2 regions of the Paenibacillus sp. FSL R10-2736 genome follow, and region 2 is predicted to be linked to the other one. Evidence: predicted binding sites of a transcription regulator. Region 2 holds the regulator's gene; the other holds the start of a gene.

Region 1 (10,078 bases), on a different contig from region 2:
TGTAGGACATTTCATTGTCATACCAAGCAACGGTTTTAACCAGTTGTTTGTCGCCAACAGTCAGGACTTTAGTTTGTGTAGCATCGAACAGGGAACCGAAAGTCATACCCTTGATGTCGGAAGATACGATTTCATCTTCAGTGTATCCGTAAGTTTCTGGATCGGAAGCTTCTTTCATTGCTGCGTTGATTTCTTCAACAGTTACGCTCTTATCCAGAACAGTAACCAGCTCAGTCAGGGAACCAGTAGCTACAGGCACACGTTGTGCTGCACCGTCAAGTTTGCCTTTAAGCTCTGGAATTACCAGGCCGATTGCTTTAGCAGCACCGGTAGTGTTAGGGATGATGTTCTCAGCAGCAGCGCGGGCACGTCTGAAGTCGCCTTTAGCGTGTGGAGCATCAAGTGTATTCTGGTCACCTGTGTAAGCGTGGATAGTAGTCATCAAGCCTTCGATGATACCGAATTTGTCGTTCAGAACTTTGGCCATAGGAGCCAGACAGTTCGTTGTGCAAGATGCGCCGGAGATTACTGTTTCGCTACCGTCAAGGATGTCATCGTTAACGTTGTAAACAACAGTCTTCATGTCGCCTGTAGCTGGAGCGGAAATAACTACTTTCTTAGCTCCGCCTTTAAGGTGCTTTTCAGCTGCTTCTTTAGTTGTGAAGAAACCTGTGCATTCCAGAACGATATCAACGCCAAGCTCTCCCCAAGGAAGTTCTTCAGGGTTGCGGTTCGCCAGAACCTTAACATCTTTACCGTTAACTTTGAAGAAGCCGTCGTGAACTTCAACATCGCCTTGGAATTTACCTTGAGTTGTATCATATTTAAGCAAATGAGCAAGCATCTTAGCGTCAGTCAAGTCATTGATTGCTACCACTTCGATACCTTCTACATTTTGAATACGGCGGAATGCAAGGCGTCCAATACGTCCAAAACCGTTAATACCAACTTTTACACTCATTGAATAGTTCCTCCTAGATTTCGTTTTATTTATTCAAGACAAGCCGTGAGGCTCGTCAAGACAACAAGGTTAAGTATAATGCATAATACCTTTGAGCGCGTCCCATAAAATGGAATCTATAGGACCTCTTGCAACTGTTTGTCGATTTCTTTGCCGATTTCGACAGCAGCCGCCTCGTCTGTTACGAGAATATCCTCTTGGCCGAACCGCAGCATCGCATGAATGGCCTTAGCCTTGCGTTTGCCGCCGGCAATACCGATGACGACTTCTGTACGGATAATGTCTTCCAGGCGCAGCCCCATGGTCAGCATGGTATGAACCACCTCGCCATTCTCATTGAAATAATATCCGAACGATTCGGCTACCGCACCCTCGTCCTGAATCTCTGAGATTGTACCGGGGTCCAGCTTGCGGCGGTGAGTCATTTCAATGGCATCGCCAATTCCATGCACAATAATACGCGATCTGCGGATAATCTGCACAATCTCTCCAATATTGGAGTCCAGTGCGAGCGACTGATAGGCATCGCCGCTGAGCAGATCAGGCACATGCAGCAGACGGTAATTGGCACCAATCCGTTTGGCCATGGTCGAAGCAATGGTGTTGGCTTGGATCTCCATGCTCTCTCCCAGTCCTCCGCGCGCCGGAACTACCCAGGCGTTCTTATAGGAAAGGGATAGCGGCGGGGTCAACTGATCGGCCATTTCGGCCAGGGTCGATCCGCCTGTAACGGCAATCGTATCGTCACTGCGCAGTACACTGAGCAGTGCCTTCGAACCTGCACGCCCCAGTTCACGTTTGGTGAACAGCGAGGTCTCGCAGTCGCCAGGTACAACAACTACTTTACTGAGACCGTACGTAGTACGAATTTTCTCTTCCAGATCATCCAGGCCGAAGAGGCTCTTGGCGATCGGCTCCAGCAGGTCAAGCAGTCTGCGACCGGCTTCGCTAATGCGCATGCCGACGCTCTCGATCTCAATGAGCCCTTGCGATTTCAGAAGATCCGTCTCGGCGCGCAGCACCCGCTCGGTCATATCAAGCGAGGCGGCAAGCGTTCTGCGCCCAATAATATCGGACAGCATGATCTGATGTAGAATCGTATACCGTCTCTTAAGGGTTTCCATGAGATCAGGCAGAAGCTGCTTTTGGATTTCCAATAAATTACGCATGCTTTCACTCCTGCAACTTCGTCTTTCTCTTTTCCCTTGTTCGTGGTCTCAAAATGTCCCGGGTTAACTTTTTAAGTCCCACCCATATTCTACCCAAAACTGACGCCAAGTGCAAGTGTTCCGAGACTATAATTCTCAGACCCGTTTCATCTTATACATCTGCCGATCTGTGAGAGGTAACCACGCCCTTAAGCACATGCCTGAAAACCTCCATCACCTGACTGTCAAGTGGGAAGCTATCATCTGCCTGGGAGCCGGAAAAACTATTTTTTGCACGACGGGTTTTACACGTTGCTTTTATGCAATAAGTGTATTATAATAATTTCTGTTGCGCCCGTGGTCCAATGGATATGACGTAGGCCTCCGAAGCCTGAGATCCAAGTTCGATTCTTGGCGGGCGCGCCATTATTTTCACTTTTGTACATAATTTAGCAATACTTATACTATATTTAACCAAAGAGCCGCATGATGGCTCTTTTTTTGAATCTAAGTTTGACTTTCTTTGACTTTTTGTTTGAATTTGTTTATCATGTGGTTAATACGGTAACAGTAAAAAATGAACACATTCGAAGCACCAATTTCAAGGAGGTTTTCCACGTGAGTTATATTCCTATGGTAGTAGAACAGAGCAACCGCGGTGAGCGCGCTTATGACATCTATTCCCGCCTGCTGAAGGACCGCATCATTTTCCTTGGAACGGAGGTTAATGACGTGGTAGCCAATTCCATCATCGCACAAATGCTCTTCCTGGCTGCCGAGGATCCGGATAAGGATATTCACCTGTATGTAAACAGCCCTGGCGGTTCCATTACAGCGGGTATGGCTATATTTGATACAATGCAGTACATTAAACCGGATGTATCCACCATCTGTGTTGGGATGGCCGCTTCCATGGGAGCCTTCCTGCTGAACGCCGGCGCCAAGGGCAAGCGCTTTGCCTTGCCGAACAGCGAAATTATGATTCACCAGCCGCTCGGCGGTGCCCAGGGTCAGGCTTCGGATATTGAAATCCGCGCCCGCCGCATCATCAAGCTGCGCGAGAAGCTGAACCGTATCCTGTCCGAACGTACGGGCCAGCCGATCGAGAAGATCGAGAAGGATACCGACCGCGACTACTTCATGAGTGCTGCCGATGCAGCTGAATATGGCATTGTCGATAAAGTCATTGAGAAGACATTGCCGACTGGCGTTTAATTACTATATTTCATCAACACATAAAGAGGCTGCCACGGACCTACAGGTCTGCGGCAGCCTCTTTATTTGGCATATATACTGATAATTCATCTCAAACTTCCATATCCCAGGGCATCCAGCTTGCCGGCGATTACCCGGTAGCCCCTGCCGTTCGGATGGATATGATCCAGGAACAGCAGCCCCCGCTCATTGCCGGCAAATTCATGATAAATGGAAGCAAACCCTACAGCATAACTGCTGTAGCCGGCAGCATAACGGTTGAACTGCCTCACCCAATCTGTGGCCGCATCCACCTGAGGATACGGATTATAGAGGCCTACTATCCGGATAATGTAAGGACTTCGCGTGCCCGCCTTCAGCTGTGACAGAGTACTCATAATATCACTGAAATTCCGTTTGCAGTCCCGGAGTGCTTTTTGCAGATACCCATTCAGCTCACCTGGCCTCCCCGCCGCGGCTTTGGCAGCCTTAATCAGATCATTGCCGCCGATAGAGACGGTAATGATCTCTGCATCCTTAACCGCAGAACGAAAACCGCCATCTGTCTTGAGACGCTGCTCCAGCCCCGCTGTTGTCAGACCGTTCACTCCTAGATTCGCTGAAGCAACCGGAGTCTGCAGCCGCCCTTCCGCCATCCGGCGGTAGACGGGGACAAATCCGTTCCCGGGCAGCGCCCCGAACCCGGTCGTTAATGAATCTCCAATGGCCGTATACTGATAGACCATAGCCTTCCCTCCCCGCTATAAGCTGCTTGCTTTCTTTAGCTTATGACTGCCCGGGGGATGTGGTAACGGCAGGGCGACCTTAATAGGCCCGCAAAAAAAATCCTGCCCTCATGTCTCCGGAGGAAACGCATGGGCAGGATATATGAAACTACTATATTATTTCAGTGCAGCGAACGGACTGCTTCCGTCCGGCAGCAGCTCTTTGAAGCTAAAGATTACCTCCGGGAAGCCTGTAGCGTATGCAGTATACTCATATTGCTGGAAGAAGAGCACGGCCTTGCCCTCTTTCAGATAGAAGTATTTCTCTGTATTCAGGCCTGTGAATCCTCCCAGATAACCTCCGTTTGCTTTGATTTCAGTAGATACCTTGGCATTCAGCTGTTTCTTGTAGTTAGGATTAGCCTTGAACAAATCCCCCAGCAGCAGGCGCTTGCCGTCTTTAAGTGAGAAGGTAAAGGCATTGCGGATAGTCGATCCATGTGCACCGCCGGTATACCCGTACTGGTTAGTAATCAGACTAAGCACGCCATCCTGATTATAAGTGACCACATAACCGCCTTCGAATTCATACGGCCGGTCATCCTCACTTTTCTTGGAGATCTGATCTTCGGCTTCCGCCGCATATTTCAGCACGGTCTGTTTGATCGTATCATTAATCGCCTTCTCCGCCCCGGCACTGGCCAGGCCGCTGACCTGCGGATAATCCAGCTTGATTGGTGCATCTTTATGGTCCTTAACATAGCTCTCAGTCTTTATAGTTACCGCATTTTGCGTTCTCTTCATCACATTGAGCCGTCCCGTAGCGGCACTCCAGTCACCCTTGTAGCCTAAGTAATCGCTGAGCAGGTCAAACGAAACATAGAAGCGGTTATCCATATTCTTCACTTCATATTCGCCGATAAAATAATTGTTCACTTTAATCGTAGTATAGTATTCAGTAACCGTCAGTTTAGTTTGTGTAGTACCTGTACCGATGGTATACGTCTTCTCAGCTTTATCATAAGATAGCGGCATCCCCAGCGCATCGCGCATAAACGTTACCGGAATCCATACCTTTCCGTCCTGGAAAAGCCCCTTCTGCGCTGCAATCTTGCCGTTTACCTTCAGTACTACAGGGGAGGATGCAGCCTTCACCTGAGCAGCTGCTGGAGCTGCCTGAGTTATACCTGCCGGTATTGCGGCTCCACCGAGCAGCATTCCCGCTGCAATCATTCCTGCGCCCCATTTACGGGCGTATTTCTTCGAAGTATCATTCATTTTCATTGTTGTTCTTCCCCTTCCGCTGGTGCGATGTATTATGACGTGATGTGTTCCCTCAGCTTCACTCTTCCTATTATAGGGATAAGAAGGTCGGCGGATGTTACAATGCGCTTTACAGTTTCTTAAGGATTGAAGAGTCTTTCTATCAACCTTATTACATTTATTTAAACAATTTGAGAGATTTCAAAGAAAATTTCTTCTAAAAAAGGCGCCCGCCCTGCCATAAACAGCAGAGCAAGCGCCTCTTCGCGGTCACTTTATTTCAATTCATAGGTTACGCTCAGCTGAGTGGTTACTTTAACTTCTCCGGGTTCAACGGAGCTTCCGGCAGCTGAATCATTCGCTGCTTTGGACATGGCGGCCTGTTCAACGAAGACAACCGGGTTATTCCCGTCGTCGTTCTGAATGACCGTTACCACCTGCCCGAGTCCGCGTTTCGCCGCTTTAGCAATCGCTGCCGCTTTTACATCTGCATTCTGCATTGCTTTTTCGATAACCTGTGCTTCAAAGGCTGATGGATCTTCGATCGCAAAGCTTGCATTGCCGATATTGTTCGCGCCTGCCGTCGATGCTGCATCCAGCAATTGTCCTACCTTAGTCAGATCACGGTAGGAAATCTTCAGCGTATGCTGGGCATTATAGCCTTTAACCTGCTGGCCTTCCTTTTCGCTATAGACGTAATTAGGCTGTACATAGAACTGCGTGCTCTGAATATCCTTGTCCGCAATTCCCCAGGTTGTCTTGAATAATGCAGTCAGCTTCGCAATCTTTGCCGCGGTACCCTTCTGCGCCTCTTGTGCAGTATCAGCCGTGGTAGTTACCCCGATGGAGAGATAGACGATATCCGGTTTGATCGCAAGTTCGCCTTTACCGACTACGTTCACAATATTCTTCTGCACCTCATCGGCAGCGTAAGCCTTTTCAGGACCTTTTAGCACCCCGCTCAGCCCCATTCCTCCTATAATCAAGCTTCCTGCCAGCAGCACTGCTCCGATTGATTTGCCAAATTTCATCATGCTTGCCATCCCCTTTCGTTTCTTTAAGTGTTGGTACCCTCTAGACGGACCAGCATGGCAAAAGTTGCATACCCTATGTACGTTATTTAATAATTTATTCCGTCTCTATCCAGAAACGCCGGATGACATTTCCGTCCTCCTCAATATATTCGCTATCCTCTACTCCGCCATTCTTGCGGATCGTCCGTTCCGATGCTGTATTGACGGCGTCGCAGACCACGAGTGACTTCTCTATACCCAGTTCAGCAGCTTTCACGAGGGCCTGCTTCAGAAGTTCACTGGCATACCCCTGTCTGCGCTCCGAAGGGACCACGCCATAGCCGATATGCCCGCCTGTACGGAGTAACGCTTCCGTCAGCCGGTGTCTGATGTTCACGGCACCCACCACCCGCTGATCCGTTGTCACCAGCCAGAAGGTTGAACTGCTCACCCATCCGTCTTTGATATTCACACCGCCGGCATGCTCACGCAGAGACTGAAGCATCCCGGCAAAGTCAGCAGGATCGATCTCGACTACCCAGGGAACGAATGATTCTCCGCTGGCCTTCCACTCTTCATAAAATGCCAGATAGGGCTCTCTGAGAGCTTCTGTAGGCTCCACTAATGTTACCTCACTGCCTTGGATCTGCATCTGTGTATCTCCCCTTATACATAAATAATATGAAAAAAAGCCCCTAAGGGCTTTCGGTAAGACGTGTACCATTTATTGATTCTCGAGTTCTTCCTTACTTACAAGACTTGTCAAAGCGGTTACAGCTTGTTCCGCATCTGCGCCATCTGCGCTGATATAAATCTCCGTACCGGAACTGATCGCAAGGCTCATAATGCCCATGATACTTTTGGCGTTAACTTTTTTATCGTCTTTTTCCACGAAAATCTCCGACGAAAACTTATTAGCTTCTTGCACAAACAATGCTGCCGGCCGAGCATGGAGCCCCGTCTTCAACCGAACAACTACCGGGTGCTTTGTCATGAAACGCTTACCCCCTATTTGAGATCTGCCCAAAAATTTCACATTAATTTTATAATATTATATCATTATAACCTCTACCGCACTAGAAAAAAAATAATCAACTGCCCCGCACCTTGTCAGCCAGCTCATCAATTTTGCGCAAACGGTGGTTTACGCCTGATTTACTGACGGTGCCGCCCAGCATATCGCCAACTTCCTTCAGGTTGATATCCGGGTGTGCAAGTCTGATTTCCGCAACCTCGCGCAGCTTATCCGGCAAGCTTTCCAGTCCCACCTCACGCTGCAGCAGCTTGATATTCTCAATCTGGCGTACCGCGGCGCTGATCGTTTTGTTAAGATTGGCCGTTTCGCAGTTGACGATCCGGTTAACGGAGTTACGCATATCGCGCATGATCCGTACATCCTCGAATTTGAAAAGTGCCTGATGGGCTCCGATCAAACTTAAGAATTCAATAATCTTCTCGCCTTCCTTGATGTATAGGATGAAGCCTTTCTTGCGTTCTATGCAGCGGGCATTCAGGTGAAATTCACCAGCCAGCTCCACGAGCGCCTTGCAGTGCTCCTCATACATCGAAGCGATTTCCAGGTGATACGAGGAACCCTCCGGATTATTCACCGAGCCGCCAGCCATGAAGGCCCCGCGCAAGTAAGCACGCTTGCAGCAGTTCTTGCCGACGATTTCATCATCGATCCCATCGGTGAAGATGAAGCCTTCCGAGACAATCCGCAGATCCTTCAGGATCTCCTGAACCCGGTTTGGGATTCTTACGATATAGACGTTATTCTTCTTCAAACGCATTTTTTTACGCACGAGCAGCTCGATATGGACCTGGTAATATTTCTTAAGTAAAGAATATACCCGCCTTGCAATCGCGGCGTTCTCCGTCGAAATGTCGAGAACAACCTTTTTGCTCGAAAGCTGCACCGAACCATTCATCCGGATCAGCGCTGACATTTCCGCTTTCTCACAGCAGGGCTGGCTCTCGACCATCGTCAGCTCTTTTTTGGTAAGGGCCGCAAAAGACAAGGGGCTCACCTCTTTCATGTTAACTCTTTCTGTCAATCCAATCCTGAACCAGCTGGAAAATATGGTGGCTAAGCTTATCTGTATCATGCCGCAAATAGGTTTTAAATAATACCAGTTTGTCGGCAATCACCTTATATCCGTTGCCGTCAACGACATCGCGGTCAAGCTGCACCGGACGTGCGCCTTTCTCGGCATATTTGATCTGTACCTGCTCCGGGATCTCTCCGTCGTTCACAATTACATAATCGAACAGATGCAGTCCGATATGGTCGTATACCGCCTGAAGATGATCACTGACTGTATAATTATCCGTTTCACCGGGCTGGGTCATTACATTGCATACAAATATTTTGATCGCATCCGAGGCCACGACAGCTTCAGCCAGCTTCGGCACCAGCAGATTCGGCAGAATGCTTGTATACAGACTGCCCGGACCGAGCAGAATGGCATCCGCATTCCGGATCGCTTCCAGCGCCTCCGGCAGAGGCTCCACATCGGCAGGCTCCAGGAATACACGTTTGATTATACCGCCGGCCTCCGGTATTTTGGATTCGCCGGTAATCAGGGTACCATCCGACATCTCGGCGTGCAGTACCACCGCTTCACCTGCAGCGGGCAGCACCCGGCCGCGGACGGCGAAAAGGCGGCTAAGCTCTCTGACTGCCGTAACGAAATCACCGGAGATGTCTGTCAGCGCTGCCAGAATGAGATTGCCCAGGCTGTGTCCGGCGAGGCCCTCTCCGGTACTGAAACGGTAGCGCATGATCTGCGCCATCAGAGGCTCCACATCGGCCATAGCCGTCAGTACGTTACGGATATCCCCCGGAGGCGGCATTTGCAGCTCACTGCGCAGAATCCCGGAGCTCCCCCCGTCATCTGCCACGGTTACGATAGCCGTAATATCCAGAGGCTTCTCCTTCAATCCCCGAAGCATAACAGACAGCCCGGTACCGCCGCCCATGACGACGATCTTCGGACGCTGCCCTTGTTCTTCAGTCACTACTCATCCCTTCTCTCGTCAATGCCGATCACGTTCGGAATCCCGATGGCTGATTGCTACCGATTCCGTCTCGCTTACCCCCAGCATTTTGCCCAGATATTCCGCAATGGCTACGGAACGGTGTTTGCCGCCTGTACAGCCGATGCCGATAATAATCTGGGATTTGCCTTCCTTGCGGTATTGCGGAATAAGAAATTGAAGCATGTCAAGCAGCTTGGTCAGGAACGTCTGCGTTTCAGGCCATTTCATCACATAGTCATACACATCGTTGTCTTGGCCTGTCTTGGGCCGCAGCTGATCCACATAATGCGGATTAGGCAGGAAGCGGACATCGAACACCAGGTCAGCATCAATCGGAATACCATACTTGAACCCAAACGAAGTAATGTTAACGGAGAGGGTGCTTTTCCCGAGATGGGAGAACCGTGACACAATTTTTTCTTTGAGCTGTGCCGGCTTCATGCTGCTGGTATCCAGACACAGGGTAGCTGAATTCTTGAGCTCCTCCAGCATTTGGCGCTCCATCCGGATACCGTCAAGCGGCATGCCCTTGGGAGCAAGCGGGTGGTGACGCCGGCTCTCTTTGTAGCGTTGCACAAGCACTGAATCTGTTGCATCCAGGAAAAGAATCTCAAAGCCTATGGTCGACTCGTCCTTGATATAGGCCAGAGACTCCGACAGAGCGGTGAAGAATTCCCGTCCCCTGAGGTCGATCACGAGCGCCACTTTGGCGATTTTGCCTTTGGACTGCTC
Region 2 (10,078 bases):
ACCGCGGTATTTCGTACCTGCAACTACAGAACCCATATCCAGGGTCATTACGCGTTTGTCGCGCAAGGTTTCCGGAATTTCATTATTGATGATCTTTTGGGCCAGGCCTTCAGCAATTGCTGTTTTACCAACCCCTGGCTCACCGATCAGTACCGGATTATTCTTGGTACGGCGGCTGAGCACCTGAATAACACGTTCAATTTCCTTGCTGCGGCCGATAACCGGGTCGAGGTTACCGTCCTTGGCATAGGCAGTCAAGTCACGGGCCAGACCATCCAGCGTTGGTGTGCTGACATTAACCGGAGCACCGCTATGGCTTGAAGTGGCTTCACTGCTGCCCAGAAGCTGCAGCACCTGCTGACGGGCCTTATTCAAGCTGATACCGAGATTATTCAGCACGCGGGCAGCTACGCCCTCTCCTTCACGGATGAGTCCGAGCAGGATATGCTCTGTGCCCACGTACGTATGTCCCAGCTTGCGGGCTTCGTCCATAGACAGCTCGATAACTTTTTTGGCACGAGGAGTATAAGCGATGTTGGTCGGTTGTTCCTGACCTCTGCCAATCAGCGTTTCCACTTCATCCTGAATCTTCTCAAGCCCCAGACCGAGTCCGATCAGTGCCTTGGCGGCAATGCCGTCACCTTCACGAATCAGTCCGAGCAAAATATGTTCTGTCCCAATGTTGTTGTGTCCCAAACGTACGGCTTCTTCCTGCGCCAGCGCCAGCACCTTTTGTGCGCGTTCCGTAAATCTTCCAAACATCATATCTCCTGCACCTCCACGGATAATATATATCTATAATTAATGTTGTGATCCCAGTGTTTCCCGGAGCAGCTTCGCCCGGTACATATCGCGTTCGGTGGACGAAAGCTCGTCGCCGAACAGCTTTTGCAGAAAGCCCGGCTGAGTCTTGACATTCAGCTCATTAAGCACTGAAATCGAAGGCCCTTCCAGTATCCCCAAATCTACACCAAGCCTCAGATCGGAGAGCCGCTGTGCAGACTCTTTAAGCTCCATCACAGCCGCGTAGGCTAGAATCCCGTATGAACGTTTGATGCGGTCGGTAATCCGCAGGGCGGAATCCACAAGCAGGCGTTCACGCGCGTTCCGCTCATGCTCTATAATCTGGGTGACTACGCTGTGGAGATTCTCAATAATCTCATTCTCGGTCTGGCCGAGCGTAATCTGGTTCGAGATCTGAAAGATATTCCCTACTGCTTCGCTCCCTTCACCATAAATTCCTCTAACGGTAAGACCGACCTGATTAACTGCGGATAGAATCCGGTTGATCTGATGGGTCATAACCAGTGCCGGCAGATGAACCATTACCGAGGCTCTGAGCCCGGTTCCCACATTGGTGGGACAACTGGTCAGGTATCCTCTGCGGTCATCAAAAGCGTAATTGACAGCAGCCTCAAAGATATCGTCGATGGCTGTGGCCCTTACCCAGGCTTCTCTGACCTGCAGACCCGGAAACAGGCATTGAATGCGGAGATGATCCTCTTCGTTGATCATAATGCTGACTGACTCGTCCTCATTAAGAATGACTGCTCCGCCTTTGGAATCATCAGCCAGATTAGGACTGATCAGATGCTTCTCCACCAGTACTTTTTTATCCAGCTCATCGAGCTCATCCAGCTTCAGCAGCTGAAAGTTGCCGAAATCCGCAGAGGCTTCTCCCTGAAATACAGGAGCAAGCTGCTCCAGCACCTCTTCCGACTGCTGCGCAGACGCCAATAGCGGGAAAGGAAGGTGCTCCAGATTACGGGCGATACGCATGCGGCTGCTGATAACAATCTCGGAATGACTCCCGCCGCAGCGCATCCAGTCACTAAGTGCTTGTTCGGTAAACCGGAGACTTGACATGTGGAATCCCCTCCTATATATCAAAGACTTTACTCTTGTGGCATTTCTTTTTCAAGTTTGCGGATTCTGTCCCTCAGCTCGGCTGCAGTTTCAAACTCCTCCTGCATAATGCTCTGCTGTAATTCCTGTTTCAGCTCATCAATTTGACGTTTACACATGATCTGTGCACCCGCCCGTTTGGGAAGCTTACCCACATGGGCCGTACTTCCGTGTACCCGTCTGAAGAGCGGGTCCAGCGTGCTGTCAAAATATTTGTAGCAGGAGCTGCAGCCGAACCGTCCAAGCTTGCTGAACTGTGAGTAGGTCATACCGCAGTTCTCACACTGCAGCCCCTGCACAGTCTGTGCGGCCTCTGACTTGCCCTTGCCTGCGCTCTCCAGATCAAGCAGTCCGGAAAGCAAGCTGTGTATGGAGAATCCTCCGGCAGTACCGGGGATAAGCTCCCCCTTTTCCCGCGCACAGCTTTCACAAATATGAAATTCTGTCTTCTCTCCGTTCACGATCTTCGTGAAGTGGAGTGTAGCCGGTTTGACCCCGCATTCCTGGCATAGCATGAGCGGTGTCCCTCCCTCACATTTTGACAATTATTTGCCTAACAAAGAGATTAGCATGGCCTTCATTAGCTTGGCACGAATCTCATCCCGGTACGGCAGATTAACCGTCAGGCATTCCCGGGAAACAGCGGACCGCATAAGACACGCTTCACGCTTGGAGAGAAAACGGGCCTCCTCCAGCTGATAAATCAGTCCTTCGGCGGAATTCTGGTCAATATCATTCCCTATTGTGGAGTTCAGATGTGCATACAGTGCCACATTCTGAGGCAGCTCGAAGCGCTGAATCCGGATATACCCTCCACCGCCGCGTTTGCTCTCCACTACATATCCCTTTTCCAAAGTAAAGCGTGTACTGATGACGTAATTGATCTGCGACGGCACACAGGAGAACTGGTCCGCCAGATCATTGCGCTGAATTTCCACCGTACCTTCGGGACTTTCATGCAAAATATTCTTCAGATATTGTTCAATAATATCGGAGATATTACGCATCACTCATCCTCCAGTGTGTAAGCCTTGGTTAAGCTTGTGCTGTGTCAACGTCCGCCGTCCATACATAGCTCTAAAGAATTTAACCCGGGGACTGAAGTGCGAATCGGCTGCAATAGCCTTCGTACTGAGCCTGACCACCAACTGTTACAATCCTAAGAGCACTGCTGTCGACCTCGCGTTGACTTTGACTTTCTTTGACTTTTTTCATATTATAACATATTCTCACTGAATTCCAAGGGGTTGCTCTTATTTTTTACTTTTTAGTCGCAATGTATTCCGAATAGCTTCACTAATCCCATTGCAAGGGGATATGTATATTAGGCTCCTCTGCTTCTACAATAAGCGGAAGAGCCTTCAGGCTTGTCAGAAAAAATCAAATAAAGCCGTTTGCGCCTGCGGGATCAGCCTCTCCAGCCAATCTACAGCTTCATGTGTACCAGATAACTGTCCATACCGGGCCATTTCAACTGGACGTCTATATCCCATCAACAGCGCGGTAAGTGTACCAATACTGCATATAAGATCAGCGTTTGATCTGTCTCCCGGGATCTGAATAAATGATACCTCCCCATGTTCAGCTACTGTCCAACGCCACAGGCCGTCATTCCAGGGGGCATGCTCATCTTCAATATAAAGCAGCCGTTCCCGGATACCGCTCAGCGCATGGAAAGACAAATTCTCTATAAAGGCTTGGGCGTTGACAATGCGTGCCATGAAGTACGGATAATTCTCCTGGGCAATTCGCGGGTCGGGAAGCAAATACGGCAGAATGTCATCAGAAGGCACCAGCTTCAATGAAGCTCCGGTGATCATCGAGTCATGGTTGGCCAGAAAAGTCCACAGACCTTGGCGGGCCTTCTCATTCAGATAGACAAATTCATCAATGACCAGTTCTTTGTTCACTATTTTATACAGCACATACCCTTCCGGTTCACTCTGCTCCGAATAAAACACACATTGATGTGTGTCCTCATCGAGTACACTGTCTCTCCACCAGTGTTCATCACGCAGGAGCGTGCCATTATAACGGCTTGCAAAGGAGTTGTACAGCTGCTGTAATATTTCAACATTGGCCGCACCGCGTTTCACAGAACCCTGTATTTCAGCCTTCCGCGGAAATTTATTCACAGGTATGTTGTATTTCTTATATTCACAATAGATCTCCCAGCCGAATTTCCGGTAAAAGGGGATTAAAAACGGGTGCAGAAAAGACAGTGTTTGCCCTGCTTCGTTCATTGTTTGCAGAGCATGGGTCAACAGCTTGGCCACATATCCCTGTCTGCGGTTCTCCGGCCACGTGGCTACACCCGCAATTCCGCCCATAGATACGGGCTTGCCCTGTATGTATGCCTGAAGCGGAAGAAGTACCAGCTTGGCACTTAAACTTGGTCCTTCGAATACTCCCCATATTTGTTCCGGCTTGAACTTCTCTCTGGCGCGTTCCCTGTCTTCTCCGGTCACCTTGTACTGAAAAGCATATTCTGACAAGCCTAAGCCTTCTTCAAAATCATCTGCATGCAATTGCCTTATTTCCATGCTGCTCACCCCAGTTAATGAATTTATAGAGATAGAGTCCAATGGTTGCTCAGATTGAGTATATCAAGCAAATTGTCCAGAAGCTAATGAGGTACAAAAATAGCCCGTGAACAAAAGTTATCCACAGGTTTTGTACAGTAAAACAAAAAACCGGAAAGAGTTTCTTCCCGGCAAAAATTAGTTATCCACGATTCATATTTATCTATCCACAAAATTCACTTTTTATCCACAAAAACAGTGGATTACTTAGGTTTTCTCTTGACTCATTCGCCTGAATATGCGTTTTAGTCCACATTATCAGGGAAAAGACTTCTTCCTGAAATTGTATCCACATGTGCGTAAGTTTTCAGTAGTTACTGAAATTTATCCACAGCTTTTCCACAACCCTGCACAAACCAAAAAAACCATTGTCGATTACTCAACAATGGCTTCATGTGCTTGGCGGCGTCCTACTCTCCCAGGACCCTTCGGTCCAAGTACCATCGGCGCTGGAGGGCTTAACGGTCGTGTTCGGGATGGGTACGTGTGGAACCCCTCCGCTATCGCCACCAAACGGGCATTTACAGCGTAAATGCTTCAGGAATTTGATCGCCTGAAAACTGAATCCGAAACGAATCTGCGTTCTTCGAAAATTGGATAAGCCCTCGACCGATTAGTATTGGTCAGCTCCATGCATTGCTGCACTTCCACCTCCAACCTATCTACCTCGTCGTCTTCAAGGGGTCTTACTAATTGGGAAATCTCATCTTGAGGGGGCTTCACGCTTAGATGCTTTCAGCGCTTATCCCGTCCGTACGTAGCTACTCAGCCATGCTCCTGGCGGAACAACTGATGCACCAGCGGTACGTCCATCCCGGTCCTCTCGTACTAAGGACAGCTCCTCTCAAATTTCCTGCGCCCACGACAGATAGGGACCGAACTGTCTCACGACGTTCTGAACCCAGCTCGCGTACCGCTTTAATGGGCGAACAGCCCAACCCTTGGGACCTACTTCAGCCCCAGGATGCGATGAGCCGACATCGAGGTGCCAAACCTCCCCGTCGATGTGGACTCTTGGGGGAGATAAGCCTGTTATCCCCAGGGTAGCTTTTATCCGTTGAGCGATGGCCCTTCCATGCGGTACCACCGGATCACTAAGTCCGACTTTCGTCCCTGCTCGACTTGTAGGTCTCGCAGTCAAGCTCCCTTATGCCTTTGCACTCTGCGAATGATTTCCAACCATTCTGAGGGAACCTTTGAACGCCTCCGTTACTCTTTAGGAGGCGACCGCCCCAGTCAAACTGCCCGCCTGACACGGTCCCCGTACCCGCTTAGGGTACTAGGTTAGAACCTAGATACGATCAGGGTGGTATCCCAACGGCGCCTCCGCAGAAGCTTGCGCTCCTGCCTCTACGGCTCCCACCTATCCTGTACAGATCGTACCCAAATTCAATATCAAGCTGCAGTAAAGCTCCATGGGGTCTTTCCGTCTTGTCGCGGGTAACCTGCATCTTCACAGGTATTAAAATTTCACCGGATCTCTCGTTGAGACAGCGCCCAAGTCGTTACGCCATTCGTGCGGGTCAGAATTTACCTGACAAGGAATTTCGCTACCTTAGGACCGTTATAGTTACGGCCGCCGTTTACTGGGGCTTCGGTTCACAGCTTCGGGTTGCCCCTAACCACTCCCCTTAACCTTCCAGCACCGGGCAGGCGTCAGCCCGTATACTTCGCCTTGCGGCTTCGCACAGACCTGTGTTTTTGCTAAACAGTCGCTTGGGCCTTTTCACTGCGGCCCCCTCGGGCTATTCACCCTACCGAGGCACCTCTTCTCCCGAAGTTACGAGGTCATTTTGCCGAGTTCCTTAACGAGAGTTCTTCCGCGCGCCTTAGAATTCTCTTCTCGCCTACCTGTGTCGGTTTGCGGTACGGGCACCTTCTCCTGGCTAGAGGCTTTTCTTGGCAGTGTGAGATCATGACCTTCGCTACTACAATTTTCGCTCCCCATCACAGCCCAGCCTTATTGATGTGCGGATTTGCCTACACATCAGCCTCACTGCTTAGACGGACATATCCATCAGTCCGCGTCACTACCCTCCTGCGTCACCCCATCGCTCATAGCGGATTACGGTGGTACAGTAATTTCAAACTGTTGTCCTTCGACTACGCCTTTCGGCCTCGCCTTAGGTCCCGACTTACCCTGAGCGGACGAGCCTTCCTCAGGAAACCTTGGGCTTTCGGCGGATCAGATTCTCACTGATCTTTTCGTTACTCATACCGGCATTCTCACTTGTATGCTGTCCAGCGCTCCTTACGGTACACCTTCAACCTACATACAACGCTCCCCTACCCCAGGATCGACTTCACTCCAGCTTCGAAGTTCGTGTTTATCCCCTGAAAGCATTTAGCCAATCATCCCTTCGGATGTTTCTCGGCATCAATGTCATTTCCGGATACACACGCCTCAAAGGCGCAGTGAAGTCGATCCTAGCCATAGCTTCGGTGGTGTGTTTAGCCCCGTTACATTTTCGGCGCAGAGTCACTCGACCAGTGAGCTATTACGCACTCTTTCAATGGTGGCTGCTTCTAAGCCAACATCCTGGTTGTCTGTGCAACTCCACATCCTTTCCCACTTAACACACACTTGGGGACCTTAGCTGATGGTCTGGGCTGTTTCCCTTTTGACAATGGATCTTAGCACTCACTGTCTGACTCCCGGCAAGAAGTTAATGGCATTCGGAGTTTGACTGAGCTTGGTAACCCTTGCGGGCCCCGCACCCAATCAGTGCTCTACCTCCACCACTCCATTCACCGAGGCTAGCCCTAAAGCTATTTCGGGGAGAACCAGCTATCTCCGAGTTCGATTGGAATTTCTCCGCTACCCCCACCTCATCCCCGCATTTTTCAACATGCGTGGGTTCGGGCCTCCAGTGCGTGTTACCGCACCTTCACCCTGGACAGGGGTAGATCACACGGTTTCGGGTCTACGTCCACATACTCAATCGCCCTATTCAGACTCGCTTTCGCTGCGGCTCCGGCTTCTCACCTTAACCTTGCATGTTAAACGTAACTCGCCGGTTCATTCTACAAAAGGCACGCCATCACCCAGTAATAGGGCTCTGACTTTTTGTAAGCACACGGTTTCAGGTTCTATTTCACTCCCCTTCCGGGGTGCTTTTCACCTTTCCCTCACGGTACTGTTTCACTATCGGTCGCCAGGTAGTATTTAGCCTTAGCAGATGGTCCTGCTGGATTCATACGGGGTTTCACGTGCCCCGCACTACTCGGGATCCGTCTCGGAGAGAACACAGTTTAGGCTACAGGGCTTTTACCTCTATCGCGGGCCTTTCCAGACCTCTTCACCTACCATATTCCTTTGTAACTCCATGTGAGACGTCCCACAACCCCAAGGGGCAAGCCCCTTGGTTTAGGCTGTTCCGCGTTCGCTCGCCGCTACTGACGGAATCACTATTGTTTTCTCTTCCTCAGGGTACTTAGATGTTTCAGTTCCCCTGGTCTGCCTCTACATTTCCTATGTATTCAGAAATGAGTAACTGCGAATTACCACAGCTGGGTTTCCCCATTCGGACACCCCCGGATCAAAGCTTGCTTACAGCTCCCCGAGGCAGTTTCGTTGTTCGCCACGTCCTTCGTCGGCTCCTGGCGCCTAGGCATCCTCCGTGTGCTCTTATTAGCTTAACCGTCACTCCGGTGTTTCGCTTGCTTGCTCATCTTGTTTTGAATGCTGCTCATGGATTGCTCCATTCACCAACACACTCAAAGCCAAAGGTCGCTGCACAATCGAAAACCTTCGTTCTGCACTAATAACTATTTCAACTTGCTTACACAAGTTTCAGCTAAAAGATGTTCTAAAACGCAAATTCGTTTCGGTATCCAGTTTTCAAGGATCAAGTTGCTGTAATCACGGGACAAACACGGTTGTGTTGTTCGGAATTACAGACGATATTAAGTTTCTAGACATAACAAATTGATGAAGTTTGTTGGTGGAGCCAAGCGGGATCGAACCGCTGACCTCCTGCTTGCAAGGCAGGCGCTCTCCCAGCTGAGCTATGGCCCCGCAAATTCCATCAAAACCGAACAAATGGATACGCGTTAAGTATCTTGGAAGCTTACGCTTCCGATTTGAATGTCACCGCTTCCGGTGACGATTCTCCATAGAAAGGAGGTGATCCAGCCGCACCTTCCGATACGGCTACCTTGTTACGACTTCACCCCAATCATCTACCCCACCTTCGGCGGCTGGCTCCCTTGCGGGTTACCCCACCGACTTCGGGTGTTGTAAACTCTCGTGGTGTGACGGGCGGTGTGTACAAGACCCGGGAACGTATTCACCGCGGCATGCTGATCCGCGATTACTAGCAATTCCGACTTCATGCAGGCGAGTTGCAGCCTGCAATCCGAACTGAGACCGGCTTTGCTGGGATTGGCTCCACCTCGCGGTTTCGCTTCCCGTTGTACCGGCCATTGTAGTACGTGTGTAGCCCAGGTCATAAGGGGCATGATGATTTGACGTCATCCCCACCTTCCTCCGGTTTGTCACCGGCAGTCACTCTAGAGTGCCCAGCACTACCTGCTGGCAACTAAAGTCAAGGGTTGCGCTCGTTGCGGGACTTAACCCAACATCTCACGACACGAGCTGACGACAACCATGCACCACCTGTCTCCGATGCTCCGAAGAGGGGCACTATCTCTAATGCTTTCATCGGGATGTCAAGACCTGGTAAGGTTCTTCGCGTTGCTTCGAATTAAACCACATACTCCACTGCTTGTGCGGGTCCCCGTCAATTCCTTTGAGTTTCAGTCTTGCGACCGTACTCCCCAGGCGGAGTGCTTACTGTGTTAACTTCGGCACCAAGGGTATCGAAACCCCTAACACCTAGCACTCATCGTTTACGGCGTGGACTACCAGGGTATCTAATCCTGTTTGCTCCCCACGCTTTCGCGCCTCAGCGTCAGTTACAGCCCAGAAAGTCGCCTTCGCCACTGGTGTTCCTCCACATATCTACGCATTTCACCGCTACACGTGGAATTCCACTTTCCTCTTCTGTACTCAAGTCACCCAGTTTCCAGTGCGACCCCAGGTTGAGCCCAAGGTTTAAACACCAGACTTAAATGACCGCCTGCGCGCGCTTTACGCCCAATAATTCCGGACAACGCTTGCCCCCTACGTATTACCGCGGCTGCTGGCACGTAGTTAGCCGGGGCTTTCTTCTCAGGTACCGTCACTCCGGTAGCAGTTACTCTACCGGTCGTTCTTCCCTGGCAACAGAGCTTTACGATCCGAAAACCTTCATCACTCACGCGGCATTGCTCCGTCAGGCTTTCGCCCATTGCGGAAGATTCCCTACTGCTGCCTCCCGTAGGAGTCTGGGCCGTGTCTCAGTCCCAGTGTGGCCGTTCACCCTCTCAGGTCGGCTACGCATCGTCGCCTTGGTGAGCCGTTACCCCACCAACTAGCTAATGCGCCGCAGGCCCATCCCCAAGTGGCAGATTGCTCCGCCTTTCATTCTCTCTTCAGGAGAGGAAAGAAATTATCCGGTATTAGCTACCGTTTCCGGTAGTTATCCCAGTCTTGAGGGCAGGTTGCCTACGTGTTACTCACCCGTCCGCCGCTAAGTAGGAATGGAAGC

What was found. Region 2 encodes CtsR, which represses protease genes until heat stress. Its sites were predicted from a motif close to ATGGTCAATAAAGGTCAAACA; they were not measured.
Region 1: the regulator CtsR is predicted to act here: its motif matches at 2,620-2,640, upstream of clpP (ATP-dependent Clp endopeptidase proteolytic subunit ClpP).

Annotation. Positions count from the first base shown of each region.
Region 1 is NZ_JBBOBN010000002.1:644,399-654,476, reverse strand. Features, by position in the region: gene gap (type I glyceraldehyde-3-phosphate dehydrogenase) at 1-961, opposite strand, end outside; gene NSQ73_RS31090 (sugar-binding transcriptional regulator) at 1,078-2,130, opposite strand; tRNA gene NSQ73_RS31085 (tRNA-Arg) at 2,461-2,535, shown strand; gene clpP (ATP-dependent Clp endopeptidase proteolytic subunit ClpP) at 2,728-3,324, shown strand; gene NSQ73_RS31075 (GDSL-type esterase/lipase family protein) at 3,411-4,049, opposite strand; gene NSQ73_RS31070 (PdaC/SigV domain-containing protein) at 4,206-5,312, opposite strand; gene NSQ73_RS31065 (SIMPL domain-containing protein) at 5,567-6,325, opposite strand; gene NSQ73_RS31060 (GNAT family N-acetyltransferase) at 6,420-6,956, opposite strand; gene NSQ73_RS31055 (HPr family phosphocarrier protein) at 7,029-7,298, opposite strand; gene whiA (DNA-binding protein WhiA) at 7,396-8,325, opposite strand; gene NSQ73_RS31045 (gluconeogenesis factor YvcK family protein) at 8,345-9,286, opposite strand; gene rapZ (RNase adapter RapZ) at 9,344-10,078, opposite strand, start outside.
Region 2 is NZ_JBBOBN010000001.1:246,985-257,062, reverse strand. Features, by position in the region: gene clpC (ATP-dependent protease ATP-binding subunit ClpC) at 1-765, opposite strand, end outside; gene NSQ73_RS01025 (protein arginine kinase) at 802-1,866, opposite strand; gene NSQ73_RS01020 (UvrB/UvrC motif-containing protein) at 1,896-2,420, opposite strand; gene NSQ73_RS01015 (CtsR family transcriptional regulator) at 2,451-2,912, opposite strand; gene NSQ73_RS01010 (GNAT family N-acetyltransferase) at 3,276-4,448, opposite strand; rRNA gene rrf (5S ribosomal RNA) at 4,885-5,001, opposite strand; rRNA gene NSQ73_RS01000 (23S ribosomal RNA) at 5,081-8,129, opposite strand; tRNA gene NSQ73_RS00995 (tRNA-Ala) at 8,430-8,505, opposite strand; rRNA gene NSQ73_RS00990 (16S ribosomal RNA) at 8,607-10,078, opposite strand, start outside.